Regions from separate parts of the Limosilactobacillus galli genome, predicted to be linked through region 2. Evidence: predicted binding sites of a transcription regulator. Region 2 holds the regulator's gene; each other region holds the start of a gene.
What was found. The regulator HrcA, encoded in region 2, represses chaperone genes, less so after heat shock. The targets are predictions, from matches to a motif close to TTAGCACTCNNNNNNNNNGAGTGCTAA.
Positions count from the first base shown of each region.

Region 1: a site for HrcA is predicted at 1,689-1,715, ahead of clpP (ATP-dependent Clp endopeptidase proteolytic subunit ClpP). Genes of this name have one in related genera too.
Region 3: a site for HrcA is predicted at 3,378-3,404, ahead of QOS10_RS07785 (Hsp20/alpha crystallin family protein). Genes of this name have one in related genera too.
Region 4: a site for HrcA is predicted at 5,009-5,035, ahead of QOS10_RS08280 (ATP-dependent Clp protease ATP-binding subunit). Genes of this name have one in related genera too.

Region 1 covers NZ_CANCWK010000006.1:9,752-17,535, forward strand. The annotation lists gene QOS10_RS02395 (gluconeogenesis factor YvcK family protein) at 1-28, shown strand, start outside; gene whiA (DNA-binding protein WhiA) at 40-978, shown strand; gene clpP (ATP-dependent Clp endopeptidase proteolytic subunit ClpP) at 1,076-1,669, opposite strand; gene QOS10_RS02410 (hypothetical protein) at 2,300-2,431, shown strand; tRNA gene QOS10_RS02415 (tRNA-Arg) at 2,533-2,604, opposite strand; gene gap (type I glyceraldehyde-3-phosphate dehydrogenase) at 2,910-3,923, shown strand; gene QOS10_RS02425 (phosphoglycerate kinase) at 4,015-5,220, shown strand; gene tpiA (triose-phosphate isomerase) at 5,286-6,038, shown strand; gene eno (phosphopyruvate hydratase) at 6,128-7,450, shown strand; gene ptsP (phosphoenolpyruvate--protein phosphotransferase) at 7,581-7,784, shown strand, end outside.
Region 2 covers NZ_CANCWK010000005.1:47,629-55,412, forward strand. The annotation lists gene QOS10_RS02225 (ArsR/SmtB family transcription factor) at 1-184, opposite strand, end outside; gene QOS10_RS02230 (cadmium resistance transporter) at 199-762, opposite strand; gene QOS10_RS02235 (MarR family winged helix-turn-helix transcriptional regulator) at 909-1,364, shown strand; gene QOS10_RS02240 (GNAT family N-acetyltransferase) at 1,348-1,803, shown strand; gene QOS10_RS02245 (NAD(P)-dependent oxidoreductase) at 1,800-2,219, shown strand; gene QOS10_RS02250 (hypothetical protein) at 2,288-2,659, opposite strand; gene hrcA (heat-inducible transcriptional repressor HrcA) at 2,793-3,842, shown strand; gene grpE (nucleotide exchange factor GrpE) at 3,855-4,436, shown strand; gene dnaK (molecular chaperone DnaK) at 4,474-6,351, shown strand; gene dnaJ (molecular chaperone DnaJ) at 6,470-7,627, shown strand; gene lepA (translation elongation factor 4) at 7,743-7,784, shown strand, end outside.
Region 3 covers NZ_CANCWK010000043.1:823-8,606, forward strand. The annotation lists gene QOS10_RS07770 (phosphoenolpyruvate carboxykinase (ATP)) at 1-1,680, opposite strand, end outside; gene QOS10_RS07775 (acyl-CoA thioesterase) at 1,848-2,354, shown strand; gene apf (aggregation-promoting factor) at 2,505-3,185, shown strand; gene QOS10_RS07785 (Hsp20/alpha crystallin family protein) at 3,486-3,917, shown strand; gene QOS10_RS07790 (HdeD family acid-resistance protein) at 4,030-4,554, opposite strand; gene QOS10_RS07795 (hypothetical protein) at 4,677-4,844, opposite strand; gene QOS10_RS07800 (VanZ family protein) at 4,877-5,308, opposite strand; gene QOS10_RS07805 (amino acid permease) at 5,537-6,895, shown strand; gene QOS10_RS07810 (Fur family transcriptional regulator) at 6,947-7,405, opposite strand; gene QOS10_RS07815 (MFS transporter) at 7,529-7,784, shown strand, end outside.
Region 4 covers NZ_CANCWK010000050.1:1,486-9,269, forward strand. The annotation lists gene QOS10_RS08250 (lysylphosphatidylglycerol synthase transmembrane domain-containing protein) at 1-237, opposite strand, end outside; gene QOS10_RS08255 (glycosyltransferase family 4 protein) at 230-1,264, opposite strand; gene QOS10_RS08260 (glycosyltransferase family 4 protein) at 1,278-2,474, opposite strand; gene ptsP (phosphoenolpyruvate--protein phosphotransferase) at 2,639-4,369, opposite strand; gene QOS10_RS08270 (phosphocarrier protein HPr) at 4,369-4,635, opposite strand; gene QOS10_RS08275 (hypothetical protein) at 4,778-4,957, opposite strand; gene QOS10_RS08280 (ATP-dependent Clp protease ATP-binding subunit) at 5,210-7,426, shown strand; gene QOS10_RS08285 (ECF transporter S component) at 7,531-7,784, opposite strand, start outside.

The sequences.
Region 1 (7,784 bases), on a different contig from region 2:
CAACCGCCTGCACCAGGTCCATGACTAGGAGGTAATTTTGTGTCGTACGCGAGTGAAGTAAAGAAGGAATTGACGGCAATCAAGGTTCACCAGAAGAACGCCCAGGCTGAACTGATGGCGCTGATCCGGATGAACGGCAGCATCGCCCTGGTTAACCACCAGCTGATCTTGAATATCCAGACGGAGAACCCGGCGATTGCCCGGCGGATTTATTCGCTATTAAAGGAGTTTTACCACGTGGAGAGCGAAATCGTGGTACGGCGCAAGATGAAGCTCAAGAAGAACAACCAGTACATTGTCCGGTTGCGCTATGCGGCCCAGCACGTCCTCGATGACCTGGGAATCTTGCAGAACCTGCAGATCAAGGAACGGGTGCCGATGGAGCTGCTCGATGATGAGTGGATGGTGCGTTCATACCTGCGGGGGGCTTTCCTGGCCGGGGGGTCGGTCAATAACCCCGAGACATCGCGCTACCACCTGGAGATCTATTCCCTGTACGAGGAACACAACGAGATGATCGCCCAGATGATGAACAAGTTTGGCCTCAATGCCCAGACAACGGCCCGGCGCAGCGGCTTTATCGTCTACTTAAAGGAAGCCGAGAAGATTGCTGACTTCATGTCTTTGATCGGGGCCACCAACTCGATGCTCCAGTTTGAGAACGTCCGAATTGTCCGGGACATGCGGAACTCGGTCAACCGGCTGGTCAACTGCGAGAACGCCAATATGAACAAGATTGCCAATGCCTCGACCCGGCAGATTGAAAACATCCGGCTGATTGATGAACGGGTCGGCATTCAGACACTGCCGGACAAGCTGCGCGAGATTGCCGAGACCCGGCTGGCCCACCAGGAGGTTAGTTTGAAAGAACTCGGTGAGCTGGTACCGGGCGGCCCGATCTCCAAGTCAGGGGTCAACCACCGGCTGCGGAAGCTCAATGCCTACGCGGACGAGCTGCGAATGTCCAAGGCAGAATAACCAAAAAGTACACCTGCAAAGTTGTGGGTGTACTTTTTGCGTCTAAAATTGAAAAAGCACCGGGCGACGAGTCGTCCAGTGCTGATCAGCCGAATAATTACTTCAGCTTAGAATTGTTTTCCATGACCCCGTCGAGCAGACCGTAGTCCACCGCTTCTTGAGCCGTAAAGTAGTGGTCACGCTCCGTATCTTCTTGGATCTTTTCGATCGGTTGACCGGAGTTCTTAGCGAGGATGCCGTTCAGCATCTTCCGGGTCTTCAGGATTTCAGTGGCAGCAATTTCAATTTCAGTTTGCTGACCCTGGGCTCCACCAGATGGTTGGTGAATCAGAACTTGTGAGTGTGGCAGACCAAAACGCTTGCCCTTGGCACCAGAGGATACCAGGACACTGGCCATGGAAGCAGCCATACCGATAACAATCGTCTGAACATCAGCCTTGATGAAGTTCATCGTGTCGTAGATCGCCATTCCTGACGTAACGACACCACCAGGTGAGTTGATGTATAAGTAAATGTCTTTTGTTGAATCTTGCGCATCCAAGAACAGCAGTTGCGCAACGATTGAGTTTGCCATGTCGTCTTCGATTGGACCAGACAGCATAATGATCCGGTCCTTCAGAAGCCGTGAGTAGATATCATAAGCACGTTCACCACGAGATGATTGCTCAATGACAGTTGGAACTAAGTTCATGTTGTGGCCTCCTTATTGATTAGCACTCATTAGTATTTATTGCTAATGGATATTAATACTATAACCGATTGGTCAAAAAAGGTCAAATGTTTTGTCCTAAATAATAAAAACGGGCCTGGCAAATGCCTAGGTCCGTTCTTTGTCGAGGGAGTTTTGAGTGTTACTTTTCATTAGCGTTCTCGGAAACCATGTCTAATTCAGTAGCGGCACTTTGCTGGTCGAGTTCCTCCCAGTCAGCAGCGGTCTTGAATACGTTTAATTTACTAGTATCTTCCATGATATTACCTCCATAGATGTTAGTTAATTTTATTATTTTACTTTCGTTAATTAAGCAGCTCCTCACCACACATTGAATACTACATCATATTGGTATAGTTTGCAATACCCCTAATAGCAATATATTTGAAAAGGTTTTCTTAAATTGGTATAGCTCAAAGAGGGGAGAATAACGGGTTGCGGGGTTGGTAACGTTTAGCAATTTGGGGTAAAAGATAAAAATATTTTGCTGATTTTATTAGCCATGCAGAAATAAATGGTTGAAATACCGTCAAGGGTTGCTTTTTAAAACGCGGCCCGGTATAATTGGAACGTTAATTAATTTACGTTTGATATAAAAGGAGGCATATTCACATGCGTAAAGCACACCCATACGGCGTACAAGGCCGTCGCCCAGTTGCTCCTAAGTACAAGCGAGCATTAAAAGAAAAGAAGATCGAAGCTATTCGTAAGTGGGCTAAGGAAAAGCCAGCCGACGAAAAGTAATGATTCAAAAAAACAGTCCAGCATCTGCCGGGCTGTTTTTTATTATCAATATTTATTGATGAACGAAAAAAGGCAACCGTCAAAACGGCTGCCTTTTGTAATGCGCCCCCCGGGAGTCGAACCCGGATCTCGAGAACCGGAATCTCACGTGCGATCCATTACACTAAGGGCGCATGTTGCTGTGTTGTATCAATCAACGTTTATTATAATATCCTATTCTCGATTGGATTGCAACCATTATTTGAAACTTTTAATCAAGATAACGTTTTCACAAGAAAAAAGCGAATTTCTAGGGCGATTGAATAGACAATTAACAATAAGATGGGTATTATAAGTAGCGTAAGGTTTGTATATTGCTTAGACCTTACTGCATTAGTTTTACATTTTAGAATGAGTATAAATTACTTGTCCTAAAATCGGAATGTGATAAACTAAGCATGTACGCTAATTATGTTTTCCTAAAGGAGGAAATTGCAGTATGACTGTAAAGATTGGTATTAATGGTTTCGGCCGTATTGGTCGTTTGGCATTCCGTCGTATTCACGAACTCAACACTGATGACATCGAAGTTGTTGCTATCAACGACTTGACTTCACCAGAAATGTTGGCTTACTTACTGAAGTACGACTCAACCCAAGGTCGTTTTGATGGCGAAGTTTCATCAACTGACAAGGGTATCGTTGTTGACGGTAAGGAATACCCTGTATACGCAGAACGTGACGCACGTAACATTCCTTGGGTAAAGAACGACGGTGTTGACTTTGTCCTTGAATGTACTGGTTTCTACACTTCTGCAGAAAAGTCCCAAGCTCACTTGGACGCCGGCGCAAAGCGTGTTCTGATTTCTGCACCTGCTGGTAACATTCCTACTGTTGTCCCAGGCGTTAACTTGGACACTTTGAAGGCTGACGACAAGATCGTTTCCGCTGGTTCATGCACGACCAGCTGCCTTGCCCCAATGGCATACTGGCTCAACAAGAACTTCGGTATCAAGGTTGGTACTATGACGACTGTTCACGCCTACACTGGTAGCCAAGCTGTCCTTGACCAACCACGTGGTAAGAAGTTCCGTAACAACCGTGCTGCCGCTGTTAACACTATTCCTCACTCAAGTGGTGCTGCTAAGGCTATCGGTCTGGTTATCCCAGAACTGAACGGTAAGCTTTCTGGTCACGCACAACGTGTTGCTGTACCTACTGGTTCATTGACTGAACTTGTTACTATCCTTAACAAGAAGGTTTCAATTGATGAAGTTAACGAAGCTATGAAGAAGGCTTCTGAAAACAACCCAGCTTACGGTTACACTGAAGACCCAATCGTTTCAAGTGATATCATCGGTTCTACTTTTGGTTCAGTATTTGACCCATCACAAACCGAAATCATGGAAGGCGAAGACGGTACTCAATTAGTTAAGACCGTTGCTTGGTACGACAACGAAAACGGCTTCACTTGCAACATGATTCGGACTCTGCTTCACTTTGCAGAACTTTAATCTGATTGCTTAAATAAGCTTTTTTGTAAAAGGTGGGAGGAGGAGACTCCAACCGCCTTTTTCTTAACAGAGAAGGAGGAAACACATAGTTATGGCTAAATTAACTGTTGAAGACCTGCCATTAGAAGGCAAGAAGGTCTTAATGCGGGTTGACTTCAATGTCCCAATTAAGGATGGTGTTGTTGGCGATGACAACCGGATCGTTGCCGCACTGCCAACCATCAAGTACGTTATCGAACACGGTGGCCGGGCAATCCTGTTCTCCCACCTTGGCCGGATTAAGAAGGAAGAAGACAAGCCAGGTCTGTCCCTTCGTCCAGTTGCTGAACGGCTTTCCAACTTGCTGAACAAGCCAGTTACCTTTGTTCCAGTAACGGAAGGCAAGCAGCTTGAAGATGCCATCAACAACATGAACAACGGTGATGTTCTGCTTGTTCAAAACACCCGTTACGAAGATGTTAAGGATGGCGAATACGTCAAGCGTGAATCTGGTAACGACCCTGAATTAGGCAAGTACTGGGCTTCACTTGGTGACGTCTTTGTTAACGATGCTTTCGGTACTGCTCACCGTAAGCACGCTTCCAACGTCGGGATTGCCACTAACATGCCAGGCAAGGCTGCTGCCGGTTACCTGATGCAAAAGGAAATTAAGTTCTTGGGTGACGCCGTTGACAACCCAGAACGTCCATTTGTTGCCATCTTAGGTGGTGCCAAGGTTTCTGACAAGATCGGTGTTATCGACCACCTGCTCGACAAGGCTGACAAGATCATCATCGGTGGTGGGATGGCTTACACCTTCTACGCTGCCAAGGGTATCAAGACTGGTGACTCCTTAGTTGAAAAGGACAAAATTGATGTTGCCAAGCAAATCCTTGACAAGGCCGGCGACAAGATCGTTTTGCCTATCGATAACGTAGTTGCTGACAAGTTCGACAACGATGCTAACACCAAGGTTGTTGAAGGCGACATTGACGATGGCTGGATGGCTCTTGACATCGGTCCAAAGTCAATCAAGGAATTCGAAAACGTTCTGAAGGACGCTAAGACGGTTGTTTGGAACGGCCCAATGGGTGTCTTCGAAAAGCCTAACTTCGCCAAGGGAACCCTTGAAGTTGGTAAGTTCCTTGGTACCTTAGCTGACGCAACCACGATTGTCGGTGGTGGTGACTCAACTGCCGCTGTTAAGCAATTAGGTGTTGCTGGCAAGCTTACCCACATCTCCACTGGTGGTGGGGCTTCCCTGACCTACCTTGAAGGTAAGGTATTACCAGGAATTGCTGCAATTTCTGAAAAGTAATCAAATCTTTACGAGCGGAACCGATATTTTGTACGGTTCCGCTTTTTTGAAGGAGTGATGATGTGATGCGGGTACCGATGATTGCGGGCAACTGGAAGATGAACAAGACGGTCGCTGAGGCGGTGGCCTTCGTTAAGCAGGTTAAGGATCAGCTACCGCCAGCCAGTCAGCAGGAGACGGCATTAGCGGCTCCCACCCTGGCACTGGTACCAATGGTATCTGCAGCGGCTGGTTCGCCTTTGAAGGTAATGGCCGAAAACTGTTACTACAAGGATAGCGGTGCCTTTACCGGGGAGACGAGTCCTAGGGCCCTTTATGCTGCCGGAATTCACCATGTTATTCTTGGCCACTCCGAACGGCGCAACTACTTTCATGAAACCGATGAGCTGATCAATAAAAAGGTCAAGGCCGCCCTGGCCAATGATCTCTGCCCGATCGTCTGCTGTGATGACACGATGGGCCGGCGGATTGCTTATGACCAGAAGATCCACTGGGTGGTCAACCGGATCCTGGCCGACGTCAAAGACCTGAGCGAAGACGAGGTGGAAAAGGTTACAATTGCCTATGAACCGAACTGGGCGATTGGCACCGGTCAGAGTGCCGATCCAGACCAGGCCGAAGAGGGCTGCTACCTGATTCGGCAGACCATCTCGGACATGTATGGCTCCAAGGTGGCCAACAACATTCGGATCCTATACGGGGGCAGTGTGACAACCAAGAATGTCGGGGCACTGATGGCCCAGCCGGATATTGATGGCGCGCTGGTTGGCGTCGCCAGCCTGGACCCGAAAACCTTTTTACAAATCGTCAATCATTAACGGCGAAAAGCTTGTTTTTAGTTGTGCAAAATAATACAATATTACTTGTGGAATGTATCCAAATATAAGACAGAGGAGAGATTCATCAAATGTCACTTATTACAGATATTTATGCACGTGAAGTTCTTGATTCACGTGGTAACCCAACCGTTGAAGCTGAAGTTTACACTGAAGCTGGCGGTGTTGGCCGTGGGATTGTCCCATCAGGTGCTTCAACTGGTGAACACGAAGCCGTTGAATTGCGTGACGGTGACAAGAACCGTTTCGGCGGCAAGGGCGTACTGAAGGCCGTTGCTAACGTTAACGATGTTATTGCTAAGGAAATTGTTGGGATGGAAGTTACCGACCAAATTGCCATTGATAAGGCAATGATTAAGCTGGACGGTACTCCTAACAAGGGCAAGCTTGGTGCCAATGCTATCTTGGCCGTTTCATTGGCTGCTGCTCGGGCTGCTGCTGATGAACTGCAAGTTCCTCTTTACAACTACCTTGGCGGTTTCAACGCTCACGTACTGCCAACACCAATGATGAACGTTATCAACGGTGGTGCTCACTCTGATAACAAGGTTGACTTCCAAGAATTCATGATCATGCCAGTTGGTGCACCAACTGTTCGTGAAGCTATTCGTTGGGGTTCAGAAACTTTCCACGCCCTGAAGAAGGAATTGGAAGCTGCTGGTAAGGTAACCTCTGTTGGTGACGAAGGTGGATTTGCTCCTGACTTTGCTAACAACGCTGAACCATTTGAATACCTGATCAAGGCTATCAAGGACGCCGGCTACAAGCCAGGTAAGGACATTGCCATTGCCTTTGACGTTGCCGCTTCCGAACTTTGGGACGACGACGCTAAGAAGTACAAGCTTCGTTGGTCAACTGGTGAAGAATACACCACTGACGAATGGATCAAGTACCTGTCCGGCATCATTGAAAAGTACCCAATCGTTTCTGTCGAAGACCCAATTGACGAAAACAACTGGGATGACTGGGTAACCCTTACCAAGGAACTTGGCAAGAAGGTTCAACTTGTTGGTGACGACTTCTTCGTAACTAACACCGACTACCTGAAGAAGGGTATCAAGATGGGTGCCGCTAACTCCATCCTGATCAAGCTTAACCAAATCGGTACTTTGACTGAAACGGTTGAAGCTATCGAAATGGCTAAGGAAGCTGGTTACACTGCCATCGTTTCACACCGTTCTGGTGAAACTGAAGACACGACGATTGCTGACTTGGTTGTTGCTACTAACGCCGGCCAAATCAAGACTGGTTCTATGAGCCGGACTGATCGTCTTGCTAAGTACAACCAACTTATGCGGATCGAAGACCAACTTGGCGACGTTGCTCAATACAAGGGTATTCACTCATTCTACAACCTGAGTGAACAAGCTCGTCAAGACATCGAAAACCGTTAATTTAACTGAATAAGTTAACGTCAAAAAGGGCCAGCTCTCTTAAATGAGGGCTGGCCCTTTTGTGGTCATTGAAATGGGTTATAATGCTAGTAGGTAAATTATGTGGTGCAAGTTTAGAGGGGGAACTAATATGCCAAAAGACATTCAGGGAATTGCGGCCAGCGATGGGGTGGGAATTGCCCCAGCCTACCTGCTGACGACACCCGACTTATCGTTTAAGAAGCGGCGGGTGGCAGATCCGGAGCAGGAATACCGGCGGGTCAAAGCGGCCTTCACTGCTTCGATTGCCGACCTGCAGCGGATTAAGGAGAATGCGCGAAAACGATTGAGTGAT
Region 2 (7,784 bases):
GTCGCAGGATCCTCAACTGTTTCGAAATAACGGGTTGGGCAATTCCCAGCGCTTGGACAATCTCGTTGACCGAAGCATCATTGTCCTGGTAGCGAAGGAAGTACAGGATCTTGATCCGGGTACTGTTGCTCAACACCTTGTAGATTTTAGTAGCTTCATTGATTAGGTCATCACTTATTTCCAACGAAGAGTTCACTCCTATATCAGATTAATTAGGTGACTGATCAGACCGCTGTCCCAGAATACGTAAAGACCGACCCCGATGTAGACAACTTTCATCAGGATTTCACTGTACTTGGTCATGAAGTGACTGACGACTGGAATCTCACCGACCAGTTTTAATAAGCATACTATAATTATCGTAAAAATGCCGACAAAGAGCAATACTTCTAGGAAGTGGGCGAAACTAACCCCGGTTAGGATCGGCAAAAAGATGGAGAGGTTACAGCCGGCACATACGGAGAGGTACGTGACCAGGACTGTGATGATCGGATTGTGACGGTCCTCGTTGCTGGGATCTTCGTCATTGTCGTGCAGGGCCATCCAGATTGGCAAAATCCCCAGGACTCCCAGTAGCCACTCGGGAAGAAACATTGCCAGAATTTGTCCGGCAAAGTAACTGGCCGCCACGAGGATGAGGACCCCCAGCAGGTAGCCGAGGATAACGTCACGCAGCTTAAACCTTCTTAGTAATAGCAATAGGATGAAGAAAAAGTCCAGGTTAACGGCGATGAAGGTTGCAATAATAACCCACCAGTTCATATGAATGCCTCCAATATATCTAATTCGATATATACTATATATCGAATTTGGTATATGTAAACTGGAAATCACAACTGATTTATTTTGAAGATAGTGGACTTTAGCCACTATCTTTGATGATGTATATGCACGAGGGAGGTCCAACAATGCTATCGACACAACAGATAAACATGATCAGACGGTTTAACCGCCAGTACACCCAGGCACTTGGGATCCTAAACAAGCACACCTTCGACATGGATATGACCTATCCGGAGGGACGGGTGCTGATTGAAATCGCCGAGAATGCGCCGGTGACCCCGATGATGCTTTCTAAGTGTCTCGGCCTGGACAAAAGTTATACCAGTCGGATCATTAAACAGCTGGAGAAAAAGGGAATCCTCTCTAAGAAGCGGTCAAAGCAGGACATGCGATCCGTGGAACTCCAGCTAACGGCACACGGCCAGGAGATCTTCGAGCAGGTAAACGACCGTTCAAATCAGCAGGTGGCCGGGCTACTAGCAAGCCTTTCTGTCGGCCAGCAGGAAAAGATCTTTAATGACGTGATGGAAATAAACACACTGCTTTTTGGAGGAAACGATGAAAATGACATGGAAGGTTAAGCGATTTGCGGAGCTGACAACTGCAGAACTGTACCAGATTTATTACCTGCGAACGGCAACCTTCGTGGTGGGCCAGGACCGGGTCTACCAAGAGGTCGATACTCGGGATCCCCAGGCCATCCACATCTTTGACCAGGATGACGACGGGGATGTGGTGGCCTATGCACGGGTTTACCCGATTGATGACGGGGCTAAGGTTTCCTTTGGCCGGGTGGTCACCAGCAGCAAGATCCGAGGCCGGGGTGTTGGCCGCCAGTTACTCAGCAGGGTCATGGAGACGATCAGGGATAATTTTCCCGGCAAGCCGATCGAGATTGAGTTCCAGAAGCAGGTGGAGGGCTTCTATCAGAAGTTCGGCTTTACCAGCAAGGGCGGTACTTTCACCTTCGAGTCTACGCCGCACGTGGTGATGGTTCACGAAGGACTAAGGCCGATGTGACCGATGAGCAGGCCGTCCTTGATGCAATTCCGGATACGATCGATTACATCGTGGATTTCGTGGGGGCACCGAGCAATGACCCCCAGGAGTTTATCAAACTGAACCAGCAGCCCGCTCACGTGACGCGGGCCGTGGCGGAAAAGCGGCATGCGAAGGCGACGGGCTTCATCGGTGGAATCCTGGGCCCAAAGAAGTTTACCACGGTGAAAAAGGAACTCATCGCATACCTTCAGGAGAGTTCGGTTCCGTTGGCCTACGTTGAACCGACCCTAGTGTATGGTGCCGGACGCAAAGATAAGATGACGCGTAACGTGCCCTTGCTGAAGTTCCTAGGGATCTTCTCACGGAAATTTAAGCCGGTGTTGGTCGGGGATGTTGTTGAGACATTGCAGCAACGGCTAGTCAGTTTGACATAGTGATGATATGAAAATACGCCTACTCAGAGTTTTCTGCTGGGTAGGCGTAATTTGATTTAGTAATAATATTAGTGGCGACTTGCCCGGTGGCCGCCGCCCTGGTGGATCTTGTGGACCCGACGCTTGAACTTGGGCCCATCATCCGTGATCAGACGGAAGTGGCGCATCTTACCGTTAAAGGGGTGGCCAGTCAGCCTGAGGTTGGTCCAGGACCGCATGATGTCGGTCATCTGGTCGATCTCCTTGAGCCGGTCCGGGTTGCCCTCTTTTTGCGCAGCCTCCTTGATGTCTGATTGCAGCCGGTAAACCAGGTTATTGTGGTAGGCGAGCAGCTCGTTCGTCAGCGGGGCATTGCGGTATTTGTTGAAGAGCCGCTGGATGACCTCCATGGCCTCCTTCGCGTTATGGGGCTGAATATAGCGGTGATCATCGTTACTCATTGCTAGAAAATCTCCTTACAAATTATTTTGACAATTATTTTGACATTTCTTGACTTTTAAGGCCCTGATTGGTATATTATACAGTGTGTTTAGCACTTGACCCTAAAGAGTGCTAAAAGGGGAAGTGATAAAAATGCTAACACAGCGTCAAAACAAGATCCTGCAAGCGATTGTACGTCAATACACGTCGACTGGTCAACCGGTGGGGTCACGGCATCTGGCGGAGGACTTGCCATTTAAGGTGAGTTCTGCGACGGTGCGTAACGAGATGGCCGTCCTGGAAAAGGCGGGCTTGATCTTGAAGGAGCATTCTTCATCCGGCCGGCTTCCTTCCAAGAAGGGCTACCGTTACTACGTTGACCACCTCCTGGACCCAAAGGCGGTGACGGACAATGACCTGGTTGTTATTCAAAACTCGCTAGGTACGAGTTTCCAAAAGATTGATGAGATCATCTCGCACTCGGCTGATATTTTATCAAATCTTACCTCGTACACGGCGTTTACCCTTAAGCCTGAGCAGGCGGATGTCCGGCTCAGCGGTTTTCGCCTCGTACCGCTTGGCAACCATAAAGTTATTGCCATTCTGGTAACGGATAGCGGGGATGTTGAGAGTCAGGCATTTACGCTGCCGCGCAACCTCGACTTGGATGCCTTGCAGGCCGTGATCCGGATGATCAATGACCAGCTGGTTGGGCTACCATTGGCCGATGTTATGAGACGGCTGAATGACGATATTCCGTTACGGATCATGCACTACATGCACAGTGCGGATGGCTTCCTGGATCTCTTTGACAACGTCGTATCAAAGGCTGCTCGCGAGCAGTTCTTTATCGGCGGCCGATTAAACCTGTTGGATTTCTCGAATACCCGGGACCCGCAGGCGTTGCAGACCATGTATCGTCTGTTGGATCATGATGATGAGCTTTCACACCTGCTCGATACCGGTAAAGCCGGTGACGGGGTCAACGTTCGCATCGGATCCGAGATTTCAAAAGACAAGGTGCTCGATAACTACAGTTTGATTACGGCAACCTATGATGTTGACCAGTATGGCAAGGGAATCATTGCCGTGCTGGGGCCGACCAGGATGCCGTACTCCCGGACGATTGGGCTAGTAAATGCCTTTCGTCAGGAACTGGCCAAGCGTCTCTTGGACTTTTATCGGCATTACTATGATTCATAGGAGGCGAGTTAATTGGCAGAAAAGAAGAATGAAAAGCAGGCTCAGCAGTCTGAAGACCAGGCAAAGAAAACTGCTCAGCAGGCACCTAAAAAAGATGATAAAGATAAAAAAGAATCAGCAACCAGTCAGGTTGATGAATTAAAAGCCCAAATCAAGGACCTTAAGCAGCAACTGGATGAGAAGGATGACAAGTACCTTCGTGCCGAGGCCGAAATTCAAAACATGACGACCCGTTTCAAGAAGGAACAGGCCCAACTTCTGAAGTACGATGGTCAAGACCTGGCCAAGTCCGTCTTACCAGTCCTGGACAACCTCAAGCGCGCATTGACGATTGAGGTCACCGACGAGAATGGCAAGCAATTGAAGAAGGGCATTCAGATGGTTCATGACCACCTGATCAACGCCTTGACTGACCACGGTATTACCGAGATCGAAGCCGAGGGCAAGCCATTTGATCCAACCCTTCACCAGGCGGTCCAAACCGTTCCGGTCAAGGATGGACAGCAGGCCGACACGGTTGTCCAGGTTCTGCAAGCTGGTTACCAGCTTAAGGATCGTGTTTTACGGCCAGCAATGGTTGTTGTGGCACAATAACTAAGATTTAATTTTATAAAAAAGAGGGAATAAAACTATGGCAAGCAATAAGATTATTGGTATTGACTTAGGTACTACTAACTCCGCCGTTGCCGTTATGGAAGGTAACGAACCAAAGATTATCACTAACCCAGAAGGGAGCCGGACAACGCCATCCGTTGTTTCATTCAAGAACGGCGAAACCCAAGTTGGTGAAGTTGCTAAGCGACAAGCAATCACGAACCCTAACACGATTTCTTCTATCAAGAGTCACATGGGTGAGGCCGGCTACACGGTTGAAGTGGACGGCAAGAAGTACACTCCACAAGAAATCTCCGCAATGATCCTGCAATACCTGAAGAAGTACGCCGAAGACTACATCGGTGACACGGTTGACAAGGCCGTTATCACGGTACCTGCATACTTCAACGACGCTCAACGGCAAGCCACTAAGGATGCCGGTAAGATTGCGGGCTTGGATGTTAAACGGATCATCAACGAACCGACTGCTTCTTCCCTGGCTTACGGCCTGGACAAGAAGGACAAGGATGAAAAGATCCTGGTTTACGACCTCGGTGGTGGGACCTTCGATGTTTCCATCCTGGAATTAGGTGACGGTGTCTTCCAAGTTCTCTCCACGAACGGTGATACGCACCTGGGTGGTGACGACTTCGACCAAAAGATCATGGATTGGCTGATCGAAGGCTTCAAGGAAGAAAACGGCGTTGACCTTTCTAAGGATAAGATGGCTTTGCAACGGTTGAAGGATGCCGCTGAAAAGGCTAAGAAGGACCTTTCTGGTGTTCAAGAAGCTCAAATCAGTCTGCCATTCATTTCCGCTGGTGAAAACGGCCCACTGCACTTGGAAAAGACCTTGACTCGTGCCCAATTCAACCAACTGACTAATGACCTGGTTGAACGGACGAAGCAACCAGTTCTGAACGCCCTGAAGGATGCCGACCTGTCATTCGACGACATCGACGAAGTTATCCTTAACGGTGGTTCAACTCGTATCCCAGCCGTTCAAGAAATGGTTAAGGAATTAACTGGTAAGGAACCTAACCACTCCATTAACCCTGATGAAGCCGTTGCCCTTGGTGCTGCTATCCAAGGTGGGGTTCTGACCGGTGATGTTAAGGATGTTGTTCTGCTCGATGTTACGCCACTGTCACTTGGTATTGAAACCATGGGTGGGGTCTTCACCAAACTGATCGACCGGAACACAACCATCCCAACTTCCAAGAGTCAAATCTTCTCTACGGCTGCTGATAACCAATCTGCCGTTGACATCCACGTTCTGCAGGGTGAACGGCCAATGGCAGCTGATAACAAGACCTTAGGGAACTTCCAGCTGACGGACATTCCTGCTGCTCCTCGTGGTGTTCCTCAGATCAAGGTTACCTTCGATATTGATAAGAACGGGATCGTTAACGTTTCTGCTAAGGACATGGGTACTGGCAAGGAACAAAAGATCGTTATCAAGTCCAACTCCGGTCTGTCCGATGAAGAAATCGAACGGATGAAGAAGGATGCCGAAGAACACGCCGAAGCCGACAAGAAGAAGAAGGAAGAGGTTGACCTGAAGAACGAAGTCGACCAAGAACTCTTCCAAGTCGACAAGACCTTGAAGGAAGTCAAGGGCAAGGTTCCTGAAGAAGACATTAAGAAGGCTGAGAGTGCCCGTGATGACCTGAAGAAGGCCAAGGAAAGCGGCAACCTCGATGACATGAAGGCCAAGAAGGATGCTTTGAACAAGGTTATCCAAGACCTCAGTGTCAAGCTCTACAAGCAGGCTCAAGGTGCCCAAGGTGGCGCTCAGGGCGGTGCTAACCCGAACAATGGTGGTGCCAACAACGGTAGCAACAACCAGAATGGTAACAATGGTGACACCGTTGATGGTGACTTCAAGGATGTAACGCCTGACGACAAGAAGTAATCTCAACTGTTGACAAAAGTAATGTAGAAGCCAAAGGCCATCGTTTGAGGACTTTGGCTTTTACTTTCATTTGCCAGTTGTGGTATAACTAAACCAAATCAACTTGTGAGGGATATATATGGCAGAAAAAGATTACTATGACATTTTAGGTGTCTCGAAAGACGCGTCTGAAGCGGATATCAAGCACGCATACCGGCGTTTGGCGGCGAAGTACCACCCGGATGTCAACCACGCTCCCGGCGCTGAAGAGAAGTTCAAGAAGATCAACGAAGCCTATGATGTCTTGAGTGACCAACAGAAGCGGGCCCAATACGATCAGTACGGTTCGGCTGGTCCGCAGGCCGGTGCTGGTGGCTTCGGCGGCTTTGGCGGTGGCCAGGGCGGCTTCAACCAGGGCTTCGGTGCTGGCGGCTTTGATGACATCTTTAGCCAGTTCTTCGGCGGTGGCGGCCGGACGCGGCAGGATCCGACGGCACCACGGCCGGGTCGTGACCTGCAATACGCAATGACCTTGAAGTTCATGGATGCGGTTTTCGGTAAGACCACCACTATCAAGTACGACCGTGACGAACAGTGCAAAACCTGTCACGGAACTGGTGCTAAGCCGGGCAAGTCCGCAACCACCTGTCAACGTTGTGGCGGGCGAGGCTTCATTGTTTCCGTTCAACGGACGCCGCTGGGCAACATGCAATCCCAGACGACCTGCCCAGAATGTCACGGGACTGGTAAGGTGATCAAGCCGGAAGACCGTTGTGAAACCTGCCACGGTACTGGTCACGTTCAAGAAAAGCACGAACTGGAAGTTAAGGTTCCAGCCGGGGTTGACGATGGTCAGCAGATGCGGCTCCAGGGCCAGGGTGACGCCGGTGCCAACGGTGGCCCAGCCGGGGACCTCTACATCGTCTTCCGGGTAACGCCGAGTCGGGATTTCCGTCGTGACGGTTCCACAATCTATGTTGACCGCGACATCTCCTTCGCCCAAGCTGCTTTAGGTGATGAGGTCAAGGTCAAGACCGTTCACGGTGACGTTAACCTGAAGATCCCTGCCGGCACCCAGTCCGAAACCAACTTCCGCCTGCGCGGCAAGGGGGTTCCGCACCTCAATGGCAACGGCAACGGTGACGAGCACGTAACGGTTCACGTGCGGACACCAAAGAGCCTGAATAAGCGGCAGCGTGAGGCGATGATGGCCTTCGCCGCAGCCAGTGGTGAGAACGTTAAGGGAGTCAAGAAGTCCGTCTTAGATAAGCTCAAGGACGCCTTTGAAGACCGTTAAAAGATAAATTAAGGACGACTGTTGCAGCAGCCGTCCTTTTGTCTTTTCATCCCTGCGGGGAGTTTGTTATACTAGAAATAGTATTTTCGTAGAAAGAGTGACGTAGAAAATGACAATGAGTCTAGATGAAATGAAGGCGCGCCAGAAGCGCATTCGT
Region 3 (7,784 bases), on a different contig from region 2:
ATCGAGCAGTTCTTGGGCGGATTCCTTAAGGGCGTCCTTGGACTTGTCGTTGCCCAGGTGAGTGTAGATTTCACCAACGTAAACGCCGGCGTTGAAGAGGTTATTGAAGACCTTGTCAATGATTGGCTGGGTCTTTTCTTGCTCTTGAACAGGGCCGAATGGGTTAGCGAAGAAGGTGGAGCTCATGCCGACTTCATCGGTAGTCCCGAGGGCCTTCCGCTTACCGGCGATGAAGACCTTCTTAGCGTCGTCTTCAGTGTCGAAGCGGTGAATTCCGACCTCGTCACTGTAGTTGTTAGCGTAGAGCCACATATCAACCGGGTGGTGTTCGACAACGTGCTCGTAAGTGTCAGCTGGGATGATAACCCGGGCGTTTTGCCGTTCAGGATTGAGGTAGACACCACGGTCCATGTTGTTGAAGGCAACCGCACTGGACAGGTCATCGAGCCGGACAAAGGCCCCCGTTTCGGTCCCTTGGGCGTAGAGCTTGCCGTCGTCCCCGATGGTAAAGCTTCCCATGTCATCGAAGATCGTTTCCATGTCGACGATCTTGTCATCGGCGATTTCTTGCAGAGCTTCGATTGATTCAGACTTCCCGGCACCGGAGTCACCGAAGAAGACCACGTTCTTTTCCTTACCATTGGTGAAGCGGATCTTCAACATAGAACCGTGAATTGGCAGCCGGCCATTGTTAATTTGGTGCAGGTTGTGCAAGGTCAGACACATCTTCTTCATGTAACCGAAGTAAGTGGTCTTGTCCGTGTATGGTACTTCACCGACCCAGATCTGGTTCTTCTTATCAAGGTAGTAGTGAGAAACCATGCCTTCAGTCTTTTCTAAACCGAAGAGGAGAATCAGGTCAGGCTTTTGACCTTCGACATCTTCTGGGGATGCCAGTTCAAACAGATTAGAGAGGGCAATCCCGTTAACCAGGTAGTCAACGTTGAAGTAGATGTAGGCAAGACTCTCACCGATCTTAGCTGGGTAGCAGTACCAGTGACCCTTTTGACCGTGGAAACGTTTGATTGGGTTTTCTTCAACCGCGGAGAAGACCCCTTCACGTTTGTTACTCTTGGTGTGCATCATCATTGGTGGACGAAGCATGACCGTGTTGATAAAGTCAATGTCACGGAGTTCTTCGTAGCCTTCTGGAATTGGCCAGTCATGTTGTTGGACCAGCATGGAGGCGTTCGTGGCCGCGTTGACCTGCCGGTAGGTCCGGTTGGTGAATCCTTGCAGTTTCTCTTCGATTACCCGGTAGAGCTTCCGAACCAGTTCGTTCAGGTGGGTGTCAATCATCTTAAACTCATTGCCGGCGATCTTGCTGTTGCTGTAGTTAATAACCGAGACCCGCAGTAAGGAACGGTAGAATGAGTAGAGTGCTTCAATGCTTGCCAGGATTTCCTTAGGGTCATAGTTGTCGTAGGCACTGCCGTTGTTAATTAAGATCTTCTTGAGAACTTCGACGTATTCTTCAGGGGTAGCATTGTCAAATGCGTCGTCGTCATAGTCTGGATTGCGTGAACCCAAGTAAAGTTTAACGATATCGAGCAGTTCGTCACTGTTGATCAATGAGTAGATATCATTATAGTAGGCTTCACTAAGGTTAAGTGTCGCAACGCCCCGGTCAAGGTTGACATAGAGGGCATTGGTTTGAATCTTTTGACTGTTTTCCGTCATCTGTACCATCAATCCTTTCATCTATACCTTGTCACCTATTATAGTTTATTTTTAGAGAAAAATGAAAATAAAATTAAAAAATATTAGAATAATTTCTCAATGGTGGTGAATTATCGTTCGGCAAAAGTGTGCTAAAATATTAGTATCATCACAATGTAAGGGGTTAAATTATGGAAATTAAATGTAACAATACTCTGGCGGTTTCACTCCACCGGGTTTTTAATGCAGACCTGAATGAACACGGTACGGTTTTTGGCGGGCAGATCCTGAAGCTGGTTGATGGGGAAGCCTCAGTAGCGGCCATGCGGGTGACCCGCTCGGTCGTTGTCACGGCGGCAATGGACCATGTCCAGTTTCTGCGGCCCTTCAAGCTCCAGGATTCCATGTGTATGGAGGCCTACGTCACGGGCGTTGGGCGGCGGTCGCTGGAGGTATTCGTCAAGGTGATTGGTGAACACCTGATGACCGGCGAGCGCTTCCTCGGTTTTACCTGCTTCATGACCTATGTGATCCAGGACCCGAACAAGCAAATCGAATACGACAAGGTGGTTCCAGAGACACCGGAACAGGAAGCGATGGTGGCCGGTTACCAGACCCGGCGCCTGCACCGGAAGGAAAATCGGCAGCGGCAGAAGATCATCCTTGATTCGATTAATATTAAGAAGCCATGGTAAAACGTTATATTACAGTGGCTTTACAGATATGACGGAAAATGATAACTCCCAGTAACCCGTCTGTAACGACAATCGTGTATAGTATTAACCATCAAAGCGATCAGCCCTGCTGGTCACAATACTAAAGTACAAAGGATGGATTGATTTTTAATGAAGTTATCTAAGAAAGCCGCCAAGATTACAGCAGCCATTGCCGGTGCCGTTGCACTGGGAACCGTTGCTACTGCAACCACTGCCAACGCCGACTCCATTTACACGGTGCAGGCAGGTGACACCCTTTCTGGAATTTCTTACAAATTAGGCCATGATTTAACATTCGTTGACACTCTGGCTTCCAACAACCAGATTGCTGACAAGAACGTCATCTACGTTGGTCAGAAGTTAGTGATCAAGGATGATGGGGAAGTTGCTCCTGCAACTGCTCAACAGGCAGCCACCCTGCTAAGTGCCACTAGCCAAAACACGGCCAGCCAGGCACCGGTTAGCCAGAACAGCCGAGCTAGTCAGTCTCAGGCTAGTCAAGCACCTGCTCAACAAACAGTTAGCGCAACCACGCAATATGCAAACGCTGCTGCAACTAACACTGGCTACACTTCCAGCGTTGCCGGTAACGATGCCGCCGCTAAGGCCTGGATCGCCGGTCGTGAATCTGGCGGCAGTTACACCGCGCGGAACGGTCAATACGTTGGTAAGTACCAATTATCTGAATATTACCTGAATGGCGACTTCTCCGCTGCCAACCAGGAACGGGTCGCTGATCAATACGTTGCCAGCCGTTACGGTTCCTGGTCCGCCGCTCAAGCCTTCTGGCAATCACACGGTTGGTACTAAAATAACCAAACTGGATAATTTTAAGGTCGTCTCTCAAGTCGAGGCGACCTTTTTTAATGGCATTATATGATTAAATCTTCATATGTAACTAAATAATTGAAAAATTTGGGCTGTGGATATCTAAAAAGGCAACTTGCTAAGTGCTTGGCAGAGTAGTGATCCAGCTCTTAGTCAATATTAGTCAAGCAAAAATTAGCACTCAAAGACAATAAGTGCTAATTTGCTATTGTATTTTTCATTGGTGCGATTAAGATAGTAAGTGTAATCAAGATCAAGGTAATCAGAAAGGAAGAATCAATTATGGCTAATGAAATTCAACGTCGTGGTAACTTATTCGATAACTTGATGAACATGCGTGATTGGATGAATGATGATTTCTTCTCTGACTTAACACCAGCAGCCGATCACATGAAGACTGATGTCGCTGAAGACGACAAGGCTTACCAAGTTAAGATTGATATGCCAGGCTTTGACAAGAAGGATATCCACATCAATTATGCTAACAACATCTTGTCGGTCACTGGTCACCGGGACACCTTCTCCGATGAGAGTGACAAGAAGGGCAACATCCTGCACAGTGAACGGCGTTACGGCCAGATGAGCCGTCAATACCGTCTCCCAGATGTTGATCGTTCTAAGGTTTCGGCTCATTACGAGAACGGGGTACTGACCCTTGATCTGCCAAAGATGCAGGCTAGTGACGAAAACGATAGCCGGATTGATATCGACTAATTTCCAAATCCACATCCATAAATACCCAAAACGGGTTGCCCAATTGCTGGGCAACCCGTTTTTTGTAATTAAAAAGGTACCGTCGATTGACGATCCCCTCTTTTGTCATTGGCTAGAATGCCTGAATCACGTGCATGATCCCGAAGACCATCAGCATTGTCGATACCAGCCAGACGATGGTCATGGCAGAAAGCATCGGACTGAAGAGAAGGATGATTCCTAAGATAATGCTGATAACCCCAAGGATAACCAGCCAGGTGGCGTAACCACGGTGGAAGGCTTTAAACAGCCCGGCCGCCTTGATTTCCATGATGGAATCGATGATGAACCAGATGGCGAACAGGATGGCAATGTAGAGGGCACCAAGACCTGGGTAGACCAGGACAATGATCCCTAAAATAATATCTAAAATAGCAGCAAAGATGATCCATCCTGAGCTCTCGTTAAGGGCCCGGTTAACAAACTGCCGGAACCACAGTTCGTAGATTCCCCGCAGAATGAAGGCAATCGCTACTAGAATTGTCAAAAAGTGCAAAGTCTTATCTGGGTGCATGAATGATGCCAATCCGGTCAGGATGAACAGGATCCCGACAACCAGACTGAACCAGTCAAAGCCCCGCTTTTGTTCAGTAAACATGGCCAAAACTCCTTCCTAGTAAAGTACGATTATCATCATAGTTCAATTGAACAGGTGAAACAATAACTTTTCTAACGAAAAAGCCCAGTAGCGGGATAGTCGTCGCGCTGCTGGAGACTTAATCAGGGATTTTCTTTGATGCCGTGAGGGAAGTCTTTGTTGATCTCCCGCAGAATCGGCAGGAGATAGTTGACATATTGGTGATAGGCATCGATCGGTTTCAGGTTGCCGTCATTGTCTTTCATCAGGGCAATTGCAATATCATGTGCCCGTTGTTCGTTTGAAATCATTCTTATCACCTCAAATACTAAGTTTACCAAATCTAATGGCGAATGAGCATCAATCGTTGTAAAAATTTCCGCCAGCCATTTTGATAGAGGATCAGCATCAGGGAAAAACCGATGATTGTTCCCAAGGTGTTGGTGATCAGGTCGTCGATATCGGCAAGGCGCTGGAGGTTAAGAAGGTAGTCCCAAATAAATTGGTTGGATTCGATGAAGAGACTGAAGCAAAAGCCGTACAGGATGGTTCGCTCAAAGGGGGTCCGATAGTTAAAGAGAAAGATGTAGACGCCCAGCGGAAAGGTCATCACAATGTTCAGGAAAAATTCGATGCTGAATCCTTGAAAGGGGATGATGTTGTAGGGGACGCCGTGAAAGTGGAAGAGGATCTTTTGGGCTGAGGGGATGTTGACGTGGGCAGGGGTCAGGCACAGCCACATCACCGCGGTCATATAAATCAGAAATGTGATCATGGTCAGCCGTTCTCCCCAACCAGAATAACGCTGCCAGCTTCGGATATGCCAGAATATTAATAATATGAGACAAAAGTAGACAATAAAGGGAAGATAAGCACGCAAAGAAAATTACTCCTAACCGAAAAAAGTGTTATACAATATAGTTTCGATAGTTCGTTATTATATCTCAAGGTGGACCAAATTAGTAGTCAGTGGTCCACTTTAATATTGAGGAGTGAATTAAAAATGGAAAAGAAGCAGCAGATGAATCGGCGCCTCAAAAGCCGGCACATCGAGCTGATGGCCCTCGGGGGGACGATCGGGACTGGCCTGTTCCTGGGTTCGGGAAAAGCCATCCGGGAGGCCGGACCAGCGATCCTGCTGGCCTACCTGATCACCGGAATCATCTGTTTTGGCATTATGCGGGCGCTGGGGGAACTCCTGTTGTCGAACCTGCACTACCGGTCGTTCATGGAAGCCATCCGGGACTACCTAGGGCCGCGGGTCAGCTTTGTCGCTGGTTGGGCCTACTGGGCCTGTTGGCTGGCATTGGCCATGGCCGAGATCACGGCGGTGGGGCTGTACATCCAGATCTGGCTGCCCCATGTTCCTCAGTGGATTCCCGGATTGATCACGCTGGTCATCTTTCTGTGTTTGAACCTGATCACCGTGAACGTGTTTGGTGAGATTGAGTTCTGGTTTGCCCTGATCAAGATCCTGGCGATTGTCATCCTAGTCGTAGTGGGGATCTTGATGATGATCCTTCAGTTCAAGACGACTGATGGTTACGTGGCCTCGCCAATGAACCTGGTCCGCTACCATGGCTTCTTTGCAACAGGACTGGGCGGCTTTGCCCGGTCCTTCCAGATGGTCGTTTTCGCCTTTGTTGGCATTGAGATGGTCGGGGTGACCGCGGCGGAGGCCGAGAACCCGCGGAAGGTGATTCCCCGGGCGATTAACGGGATCCCAATCCGAATCCTGCTCTTCTACATTGGCGCCTTGGCAGTGATCATGTGCATCTACCCGTGGGACCACCTGTCGCCGAACAACAGTCCCTTTGTCCTGGTCTTCCGGGATGCCGGGCTGCGCGGGGCGGCCAGCATCGTCAACTTCGTGGTGATCACGGCGGCGGCCTCAGCCTGCAACAGTTCAATTTACACGACGGGACGGATGCTGGCGGAGCTGACGAGCAATGCCCACCGGCCAGCCATTCGGCGGATTAGTCGGCTATCCAAGCGGGCGGTGCCAGCCCGGGCCGTTGTGATCTCATCTTTGGTGATTGGGTTGGCAGCGATCCTGAACCTGGTCATGCCGGGGGAGGTCTTCACCTTCATCTCCAGCATCGCCACGACCAGCTTTCTCTTTATTTGGGCAGCGATCATCCTGGCGCACCTGCGCTACATTCGTCTTCACCCGGATGAGCGGACGTTTAAGATGCCCGGCGCCCCGGTGACGGACTACCTGATCTTAGCCTTCTTGGCCTTCGTGATGGTAGTATTGTGCCTGGAACGGCAGACGCTGGAGGCCTTGATCCTGACCCTGGTCTGGTTTGCCATCCTCAGTGTTGCTTCACTGAGCCAGCCGAAATATAAATCAACTAAATAATTAAATGAAAATGGTCCAGCATCCTGTGATGGGGTGCTGGACCATTTGGTTTTAATGGTTATTTAAGTGCAGTTTGCGCTGACAGTCGGGACAGATCCCATGGACCTCGATGTGGCAGCCCGTAACCAGGTAACCGGTCTTTTCCCGCGACATCGCCTGCAGTTCCTTCGTAATTTCTGAAAAATGTTCATCAAAGACATCGGAAATTTTACCACAGTTATCACAGACGACGTGATAGTGGGGGTGCCCAAAGTAATCGTAGTGGGTACTGCCGTCACCGTTCTTCAGCTCGATGACCAGGTTGTAGTCGACAAATAGCTTCAGGGTATTGTAGACGGTTGCCATACTGATGTTGTCAACATTGTCCTTGAGGTCGTCATAGATCATCTCCACGCTCGGGTGGGTATGGTGGTTGATCAAGTACTCTAAGATCAGTTTCCGTTGGGGAGTGAGCCGAACCTTGTTAGCACGCAAAACCGAAATGGCGTGGTCAAATTCAGCCTCTGCCATGAACATCTCTCCTTTCTTACAACAATTATAAATTACCAATATTATATCATTTACAATCACGAAAGCAAAATATATAATGTTCGTTGGATAGTTAATAATTATTCTAAAGAAGGATGATAAGGAATGGAGAAGAGCATTGATCAAAACGGCCGTCCATATAGTCGCTTTTGGTTTATTTTTACCTTGTTAGTGGGGACGTTTACGATGTCGATCAGCCAGTCGTCATTGTCGACGGCGTACCCAACTTTGATGCGGGCTTTTGGGATCTCCGCCTCGACCGTGCAATGGTTGACGACGGGGTTCATGCTTGTTATGTGTGTCAGTATGCCGATCAGTCCCTGGATGCTGAACAACCTCAACTTTAAGACGATGTTTATGG
Region 4 (7,784 bases), on a different contig from region 2:
CAAAGCATCCTTCCAGGTAAAGTCACGGTGCCGATCCTTCATGAAGATCTTCACCACAACCCCTTCCAGTCCCAAATAGAGACAAATGCAGAGAATAGCCACCAGCATCCATCCCCAGTTCAGGGTATTGACCTCGCGAACCAGCAGACGGAGGTTGACTGTCCGCAGCGAGTATCCAATTATCCCCACCCCGATCAGCATCATCAGGATGAGAACTAACCAATTTCGTCTATTCACGGGTCTTCTCCTCCTGTGCCTGCTGGTAGTAGAAATCGTGCCAAACCTGAGCCAGGTGTTCCTTAGAGTAGCGCTGGGCAGCCAGGTGAGCCTGATGCTGCCAATGGGCAAGCCGGGCCGGGTCATTGCGCAGCAGGGTCAGCTTCATCTGCATCTCATCCAGATTCTCCGCGGGCTCATAGTCGCCAGCAATGATCGAATGGTAGAGATCAAGATCCCGCAGCATGACGGCGTTCCCACAGCTAAAGGCCTCCAGGACCGACATTGGGAATAGCTCGTTATACGACGGCAATAGGAAGAGGTCTGCGGCATTGTTCAATTCGACGATCTCATCACGGGAGACGATCCCCGTGAAGCGCAGATTTTCCGGTGGATTATCCACCACCTGTTTAAGCTCCCGGTAGCCATCCGTCAATCGTCCAAAGGAAAAACCGCCGGCCCAGACAAACTGAACGTCCTCATTCTGTCGGGCTAGCTGAATGAAGTCCGGAACCCCCTTGCGCTCCTGAACCTGACCGCTTCCAAAGACGATAAAACGATCCCGGGGCAGGTGGTACTTGTCGCGCAGAGCCTTTTTTTCAGCCGGCGTCACCGGGTGGAAATGATCGCTGTCGACAAAGTTCGGAATATAGCTGATCTTCTCCTTAGGGATTCCATAGGCCACCAGCTTATCGATAAATGAAGGATTGACGACCACCAGGTGATCCATCCGCTTATAGAAGGCAATGACGTACCGGTAGAAAATCCCCCGGAACGGCTGCGGAATCTTCAGGCTCCCTTCTAAGGTCTCCGGCAGAAAGTGGACGTAGCCGATCTTCCGGCCCCGCTTAGCAGAAAAGGTTGAAAAATAAAACGGCAGGTCGATCGTGTGGTAGTGGCTGATTGTTGACGGTCGATACTTGTTGATCGCAATATCAAATTCATCTTGAAAATTGTTCTCCAACAGGTGGACCAACTCTAGGTACGCACTGCCGACTCCTTGGCCAGCGACCTTATCTGCCGATGAAAACATTGTAATCTTAAGCATAAGAACTCCCTAATCAGTGAAACAAACGATGCCGCAATTTCGATCCCTGCTCTGCAGCCAATTTTTGCTGGCAGTCAGTGTAAAACTCGACCACCTGCTTAGCAAAGACTTCCGACGAGATCGAATGCAGCTTGGCCTGACGTCGAGCGTGCGACTCCTGATCGTTCGGATGATCGAGATAGTGCAATACCCCGCGTACCAAGCCGCTTTGCTGTTGGAAACTCACCCCAATCGCTGGGTCGTCGATCAGCTCGTCAGTGTACTTGCTCCGCATCACCACAATTGGCAGGTCAGACGCCAGAGCCTCATCATAGGTCAGCCCTTGGGACTCCGAGTCGGATGCCGAGACAAAGACGTCGGCCATCTGGTAATAGTGATAAACCTCATTGTTGTCCACCTCGCCGGCAAACTGAATATGGTCGGTCAAATCCAGCTGGCGAACCTGGCGCTCCAGTGAATGCCGGGCCGGTCCCGCACCCACAATGAGCAGCTGGGCCGCGGGGCGTTTGCTCAGAATATCGGGCATGGCAGCAATCAAAGCATTGATATTCTTCTCGTAGGCCAAGCGGCTCAATGAAAGCAGGACGGGGGTATCGTCAGCATAGCCGTAGCGCTGCCGCAACTCGTGCACCTGCGCAGCCGAGTCCTTTTGCCGGTACACCCGCAGGTTAATACCGGTGGGGATCACCCGAATTGGCGCCGTCACATGGTAGCTTCGCATGGTATCGAGAACCCGGTCACTGGGAGCAATCACCCCGTCGATGCTCTTCATGTAGAGGTGCACAAAGGTGGCCACGTTGCGCGGCTTGACGATGTGGCCGTTGGCAATGTAGTGCAGGTAGTCCTGGTACATCGTGTGGTAGGTGTGCAGGCAGGGAATCTTCAACTCGCGGGCCACCAGCTTGCCCATCATCCCCAGCGCAAATTCTGTCTGGTTATGGACAATGTCGAGCTGAAACTTCTTAGCCAGCCGCACCGCGCGGAAAGCTCCCCTGACGGCAATTCGCCGTTCCTTGAACGAAACAAAGGGGATGCTTGGAAAGCGGTAGATGCCCTCCTCCACATCGTCATGCTTGGCCTGCGGGTCGGTGGTGGTGAAGATATAGACGTGGTGTCCCTGGGCAATCAGTTCGTCGCGAAGGGTTTTAATCGAGGTCGCGACCCCACTGACTTGCGGAAAATATGTATCTGTAAAGAGACCGATATTCAAACTAACTGCTCCTTTTAATCGTATTTAGCCATAATATTTTATTATACGCGAATGTTCGCCAAAATGACATTTCATTCCATTCTAAGATTAATTGGGTCCCCTGACAAGTTTCCAGCCAACAAAAAGCAGGCGGAAGACGATGCTTCCGCCCACTGTCAAGTAAGTTAATCTTTGCGCAACATTGGCACGTATTCCTTTACCAGCATCTCCACCTCACGGGCACTGTGCGCGGCTAGGGCCCGGTGAACGAGCGGCTGGAGCTGGCGGTTGTTCAGGTGGCTGATCAGGGAACGAATCGGCAAGATCTGGCTGCTGTTCATTGAGAATTCATCCAGCCCCATCGCGGTCAAGAGTGGGGTTGCCAGCGGATTGCCGGCCATCTCCCCGCACATGCCGACCCACTTGCCCTCGGCATGGGCGGCATCGATCACCCGCTTCACCAGCCGCAGAACCGCCGGATGGAGCTCCTGGTACAGGTAGGAAACCCGGGAGTTTCCCCGGTCGGCCGCAAACAGGTACTGGATCAGGTCGTTGCTGCCGATGCTGAAGAAATCGACATCGGGGGCGAAGACGTCGGCCATCACCGCTGCCGACGGAACCTCCAGCATCATGCCGACTTCGATATTATCGGCTACCGCCACACCAGCGCGACTCAGCTTCCGTTTTTCATCATCCAGCATCTCCCGCGCCTGGGTAAACTCCTCGGGGGTGGCGATCATCGGGAACATGATTGCTAGCCGCCCATAGGCCGAAGCCCGCAACAGCGCCCGAAGCTGGAGACGCAGGATTGTCGGCTCGGCCAGGCCAATTCGAATGGCCCGAAAGCCCAGGTAGGGATTCTCCTCCCGGGGCAGCTTAAGCATCCCAAGTCGCTTGTCACCGCCGATGTCGAGGGTCCGCGCCACCACCCGTTGCTGATCCATGCCACTGACAAACTGGCGGTAAGCGTTGAACTGTTTCTCTTCACTGGGCAGTTCCGTCTGGTTCATGTACAAAAATTCAGTCCGCAGGAGACCAATTCCCTCAGCACCGTGGTCCCGCGCGATGGCAATATCACTCAGGGCACCGACGTTAGCCGCCACCTCGTACTTACGGCCATCCTGGCTAGCAGTGTGCTGGTCGCGAAGAGCTCCCCAGGCCTGTTGTTCGCGGGCAAACTCCCCCGCTAACAACCGATAATGCTCCAGCTGCTGCTCGGTCGGGTTGACAATCACCTTGCCGTGAATCCCGTCAACGATCAGCAGGTCACCAGTCTTGATCTTCTTGGTAGCCGTATTGGTACCGACAACCACAGGCAGGGCCAGGGTCTTAGACATGATCGAAAAATGAGAAGTCCGGCCCCCAGAATCCGTCACCAGGCCCACTACATAGCGGCGATCCAGCTGGGCCATATCAGTCGGCGTAATGTTCGGCGCTACCAGGATTGCCCGGTGGTCCAGGGCTCCCGGATCTGGGAGTTTGACGCCCAGCAGGTGGCTGATAACCCGCTTGTAGACGTCACGGACGGCCAGAATCCGGGAGTTCAAGTAGTCATCATTATTGCGCTCAAAAAGTGCCAGATAGTTATCAGTCGCTAATTTGACTCCCCACTCGGCCGTATAAGAATGTTTATCGATTAAACGCTCAATTGTTGTTAGGAGGACGGGATCATTCACCATTGCCAGCTGGGCATCCACCACCGCGACCGCCTGGTGGCCAAGGTCTTGATGAGCCCGCTGCCGGATAGCCTGCAGCTCTTTGGTGGTTAAAGCAAAAGAATCACGAAGCCGAGCGACTTCATGATTCTTGTCAGCAATATGCTGTTTCTTAATGGATAGATCTGGCCCTACTAATAGGTAAGCAGGAGCGATGGCAATTCCGCTACTCGCTGCCAACCCATCTAGTAGTAAAGACATTAGTCAGTCAATTCTTCCTTCTTCATCGTTTCAGCAACGGCGTCTAAGGCTTCCTTCTCGTCGTCACCGTTAGCCGTGATGGTAACGTCAGCGTTTTGGCCAACACCAAGAGACATAACACCCATGATGGACTTCAGGTTAACGCTCTTGCCCTCGTAGGACAGGGTTACATCTGAGTTGTACTTGGATGCAGTTTGTACCAAAATCGTTGCTGGACGTGCGTGAATACCAGTCTCAGCAGTAATTGTAAAGTCACGTTTTTCCATACTTAATCAGTCTCCTTCGAGCAGATTTACTTAATTATCAGCGGCCATACACCTCTGATACACCTCGATACGTATATTTTAGCAATTGTAAGCGTTAAATACAAGATCACGGAAAATTAAACTCGACCTTTTAGCGAATTCCTTAACGTTCCCGCAAATGATAGGTAATCTTCCCACCGATATTGGCCTTGCCTTCGATCTGGGTCCGGTACGGATAGGCGTGGAAGACCCGCTGGAACTCCTGGAAGTTCTCCGGGGTAATCTCGAAGTGGTCGATCTTGCCGGCACGCAGGTCGTCGAGTTGCTGTTCAAAGTTTTCCATATTATTACCTCCATCAAAATTTTAACATAAATTAAAGCTGGATCACTCATTTTAGCATTCCAATATAAAGAGTGCTAAAATCTAAATAGGTATTTAACCGTTGCTTACACCGCCAAGTCTTTATGATTTTCGCAGGTCAGCACTTCTGACTTGCTTTACGACTAAAAGTAAGTATAATGTAATCAATGGTCAAGAAAGGTCAAAGAAAATTCAGACCTTTCACCCATACTTTTTAAGGAGGTATTTTATTAGATGCTCTGTCAAAATTGTCATCAAAATCCCGCGACGATTCACCCACAGATGAACTTTAACGGTCAGCGGGTTCAAATCGACCTCTGTCAAGATTGCTATCAAAAATTACAAAACCTTCAAACCAATATGATGAACGGGGGGAACGGAATGAATAACTTCAATTTTGGAAGCCTCGAAGACTTCATGAACGCAATGAACAACATGCAAAGCCAAGCTGCCGGCAACGGTCAAGCAGCCGGTGCCCAGGGCCAACGTCAAGGCGGCCGGCGCGGCGGCAAGGGAGTTCTCGGTCAATACGGGATCAACCTCACCGACATGGCCCGGCAAGGCAAGATCGACCCCGTGATCGGTCGGGACAACGAGATCAAGCGGGTCATCGAAATCCTCAACCGGCGGACCAAGAACAACCCGGTCCTGATCGGTGAAGCCGGGGTTGGTAAGACGGCCGTTGTCGAAGGTCTCGCCCAGGCCATCGTCTCTGGTGAAGTGCCAGAAAAGCTGGCCAACAAGGAAATCATTCGGCTCGACGTCGTTTCCCTGGTTCAAGGCACGGGAATCCGTGGCCAATTCGAAAAGCGGATGCAGCAATTGATGCAGGAAGTGCAGAAGAACCAGAACATCATCCTCTTCATTGACGAAATCCACGAAATCATGGGGGCCGGTAATGCCGAGGGCGGCATGGACGCCGGTAACGTCTTGAAGCCAGCCCTTGCTCGTGGTGACTTCCAACTCATCGGGGCCACGACCCTTAATGAATACCGGAAGATCGAAAAGGATGCGGCCCTCGCTCGGCGGTTCCAACCAGTCGAGGTTGACGAACCATCCGTCGAGGAAACCATCAAGATTCTTAACGGGATCAAGGGTCGTTACCAAGATTACCACCACGTTAAGTACACGGATGACGCCATCGTGGCCGCTGCTAAGCTCTCTGACCGTTACATCCAGGACCGGTTCCTGCCGGACAAGGCGATCGACCTGCTCGATGAAGCTGGTTCCCGGAAGAACCTCACTCTGAAGACGGCTGATCCAAACACGATTGAAAATGAGATCCACACGGCTGAAGCCCACAAGCAGCAAGCTGTTGACAACCAAGACTACGAAAAGGCCGCCTTCTACCGTGACCAAGTTACTAAGCTGGAGAAGGCCAAGAAGGCAGCGGAAGAAAACCACACTGAGGACTCCGCTACGGTTACGGTTGCTGACATGCAAAAGATTGTCGAAGAGAAGACCAACATCCCTGTCGGCGACCTGCAGAAGCAAGAAGAACACCAGCTGCGGGACCTCGACAAGAAGCTTGAGGAACACGTCATCGGCCAAAACGAGGCGGTTGATAAGATTGCCCGGGCCATTCGGCGGAACCGGATTGGGCTGAATAAGTCTGGTCGGCCAATTGGTTCCTTCCTCTTCGTCGGCCCAACTGGTGTCGGTAAGACCGAAACCGCTAAGCAGCTTGCTAAGCAGCTCTTCGGTTCCAAGGATGCTATGATCCGGTTCGACATGTCCGAATACATGGATAAGACATCGACTTCTAAGCTAATCGGGGCTGCTCCTGGTTACGTTGGTTACGAGGAAGCCGGTCAATTAACCGAACAAGTTCGGCGGCACCCATACAGCCTGATCCTGCTCGATGAAGTTGAAAAGGCCCACCCAGATGTTATGCACATGTTCCTGCAGATCCTCGATGACGGTCGCCTGACCGATTCACAAGGTCGGACCGTTTCCTTCAAGGACACGATCATCATCATGACGTCTAATGCTGGGACTGGGGATGCCGTTGCCAGTGTTGGTTTCGGTGCCGAAGCCAGTGGCAATACCCACTCCATCATTGACAAGCTGACCAACTACTTCAAGCCGGAATTTCTTAACCGGTTCGACGACATCGTTCAGTTCAACGCCCTCACCAAGGACGACCTGATGAAGATCGTCAACTTGATGATCAACGACGTCAACACGATGCTCAACGATCGTGGCCTCCACATCGATGTCCCAGAAGACGTCGAAGCCAAGCTGGTCGACCTCGGCTTCGATCCAAAGATGGGTGCTCGTCCACTGCGCCGGGTCATCCAGGAACAGATTGAAGACCGGATCGCCGACTACGTACTTGACCACAATGACGTCAAGCAGTTAGTCGCTAAGCTCGACGACGATGGCAACATCACCGTAACTGCAGCTACGGCTCCTGCCACTACCAGCGACGTTAACAAGCAAGAAGACTAAATAAAGAACCCGCAACACCGGTCCCCTAATAAATAGATAACCCGTCCGGAATACGTACAATGATATTCCGAACGGGTTTTTATTATGGATGATATCTTTATTTGTTATTGTCCCAAGCGGCGCCGAACCTCCAGTACCGGCAACGCGATCAGCGGCACGATGATGACGGCCAGGAGAAGCTCCGCCAGGCCATTGGTCGCCATGATCGCCAACAGGGCCGGTAAAAGGTGGCTAACGTTCACCCCGTAAGCGTGGGCCACGGCGGGCGTCCGATAAAAGAGGTAGATCAGTCCCAGAACCAGGCCGGTATTCGTGATGGCTCCGGCGGCCGCTGCCAAGATTGCTGCCAAACGTTGAG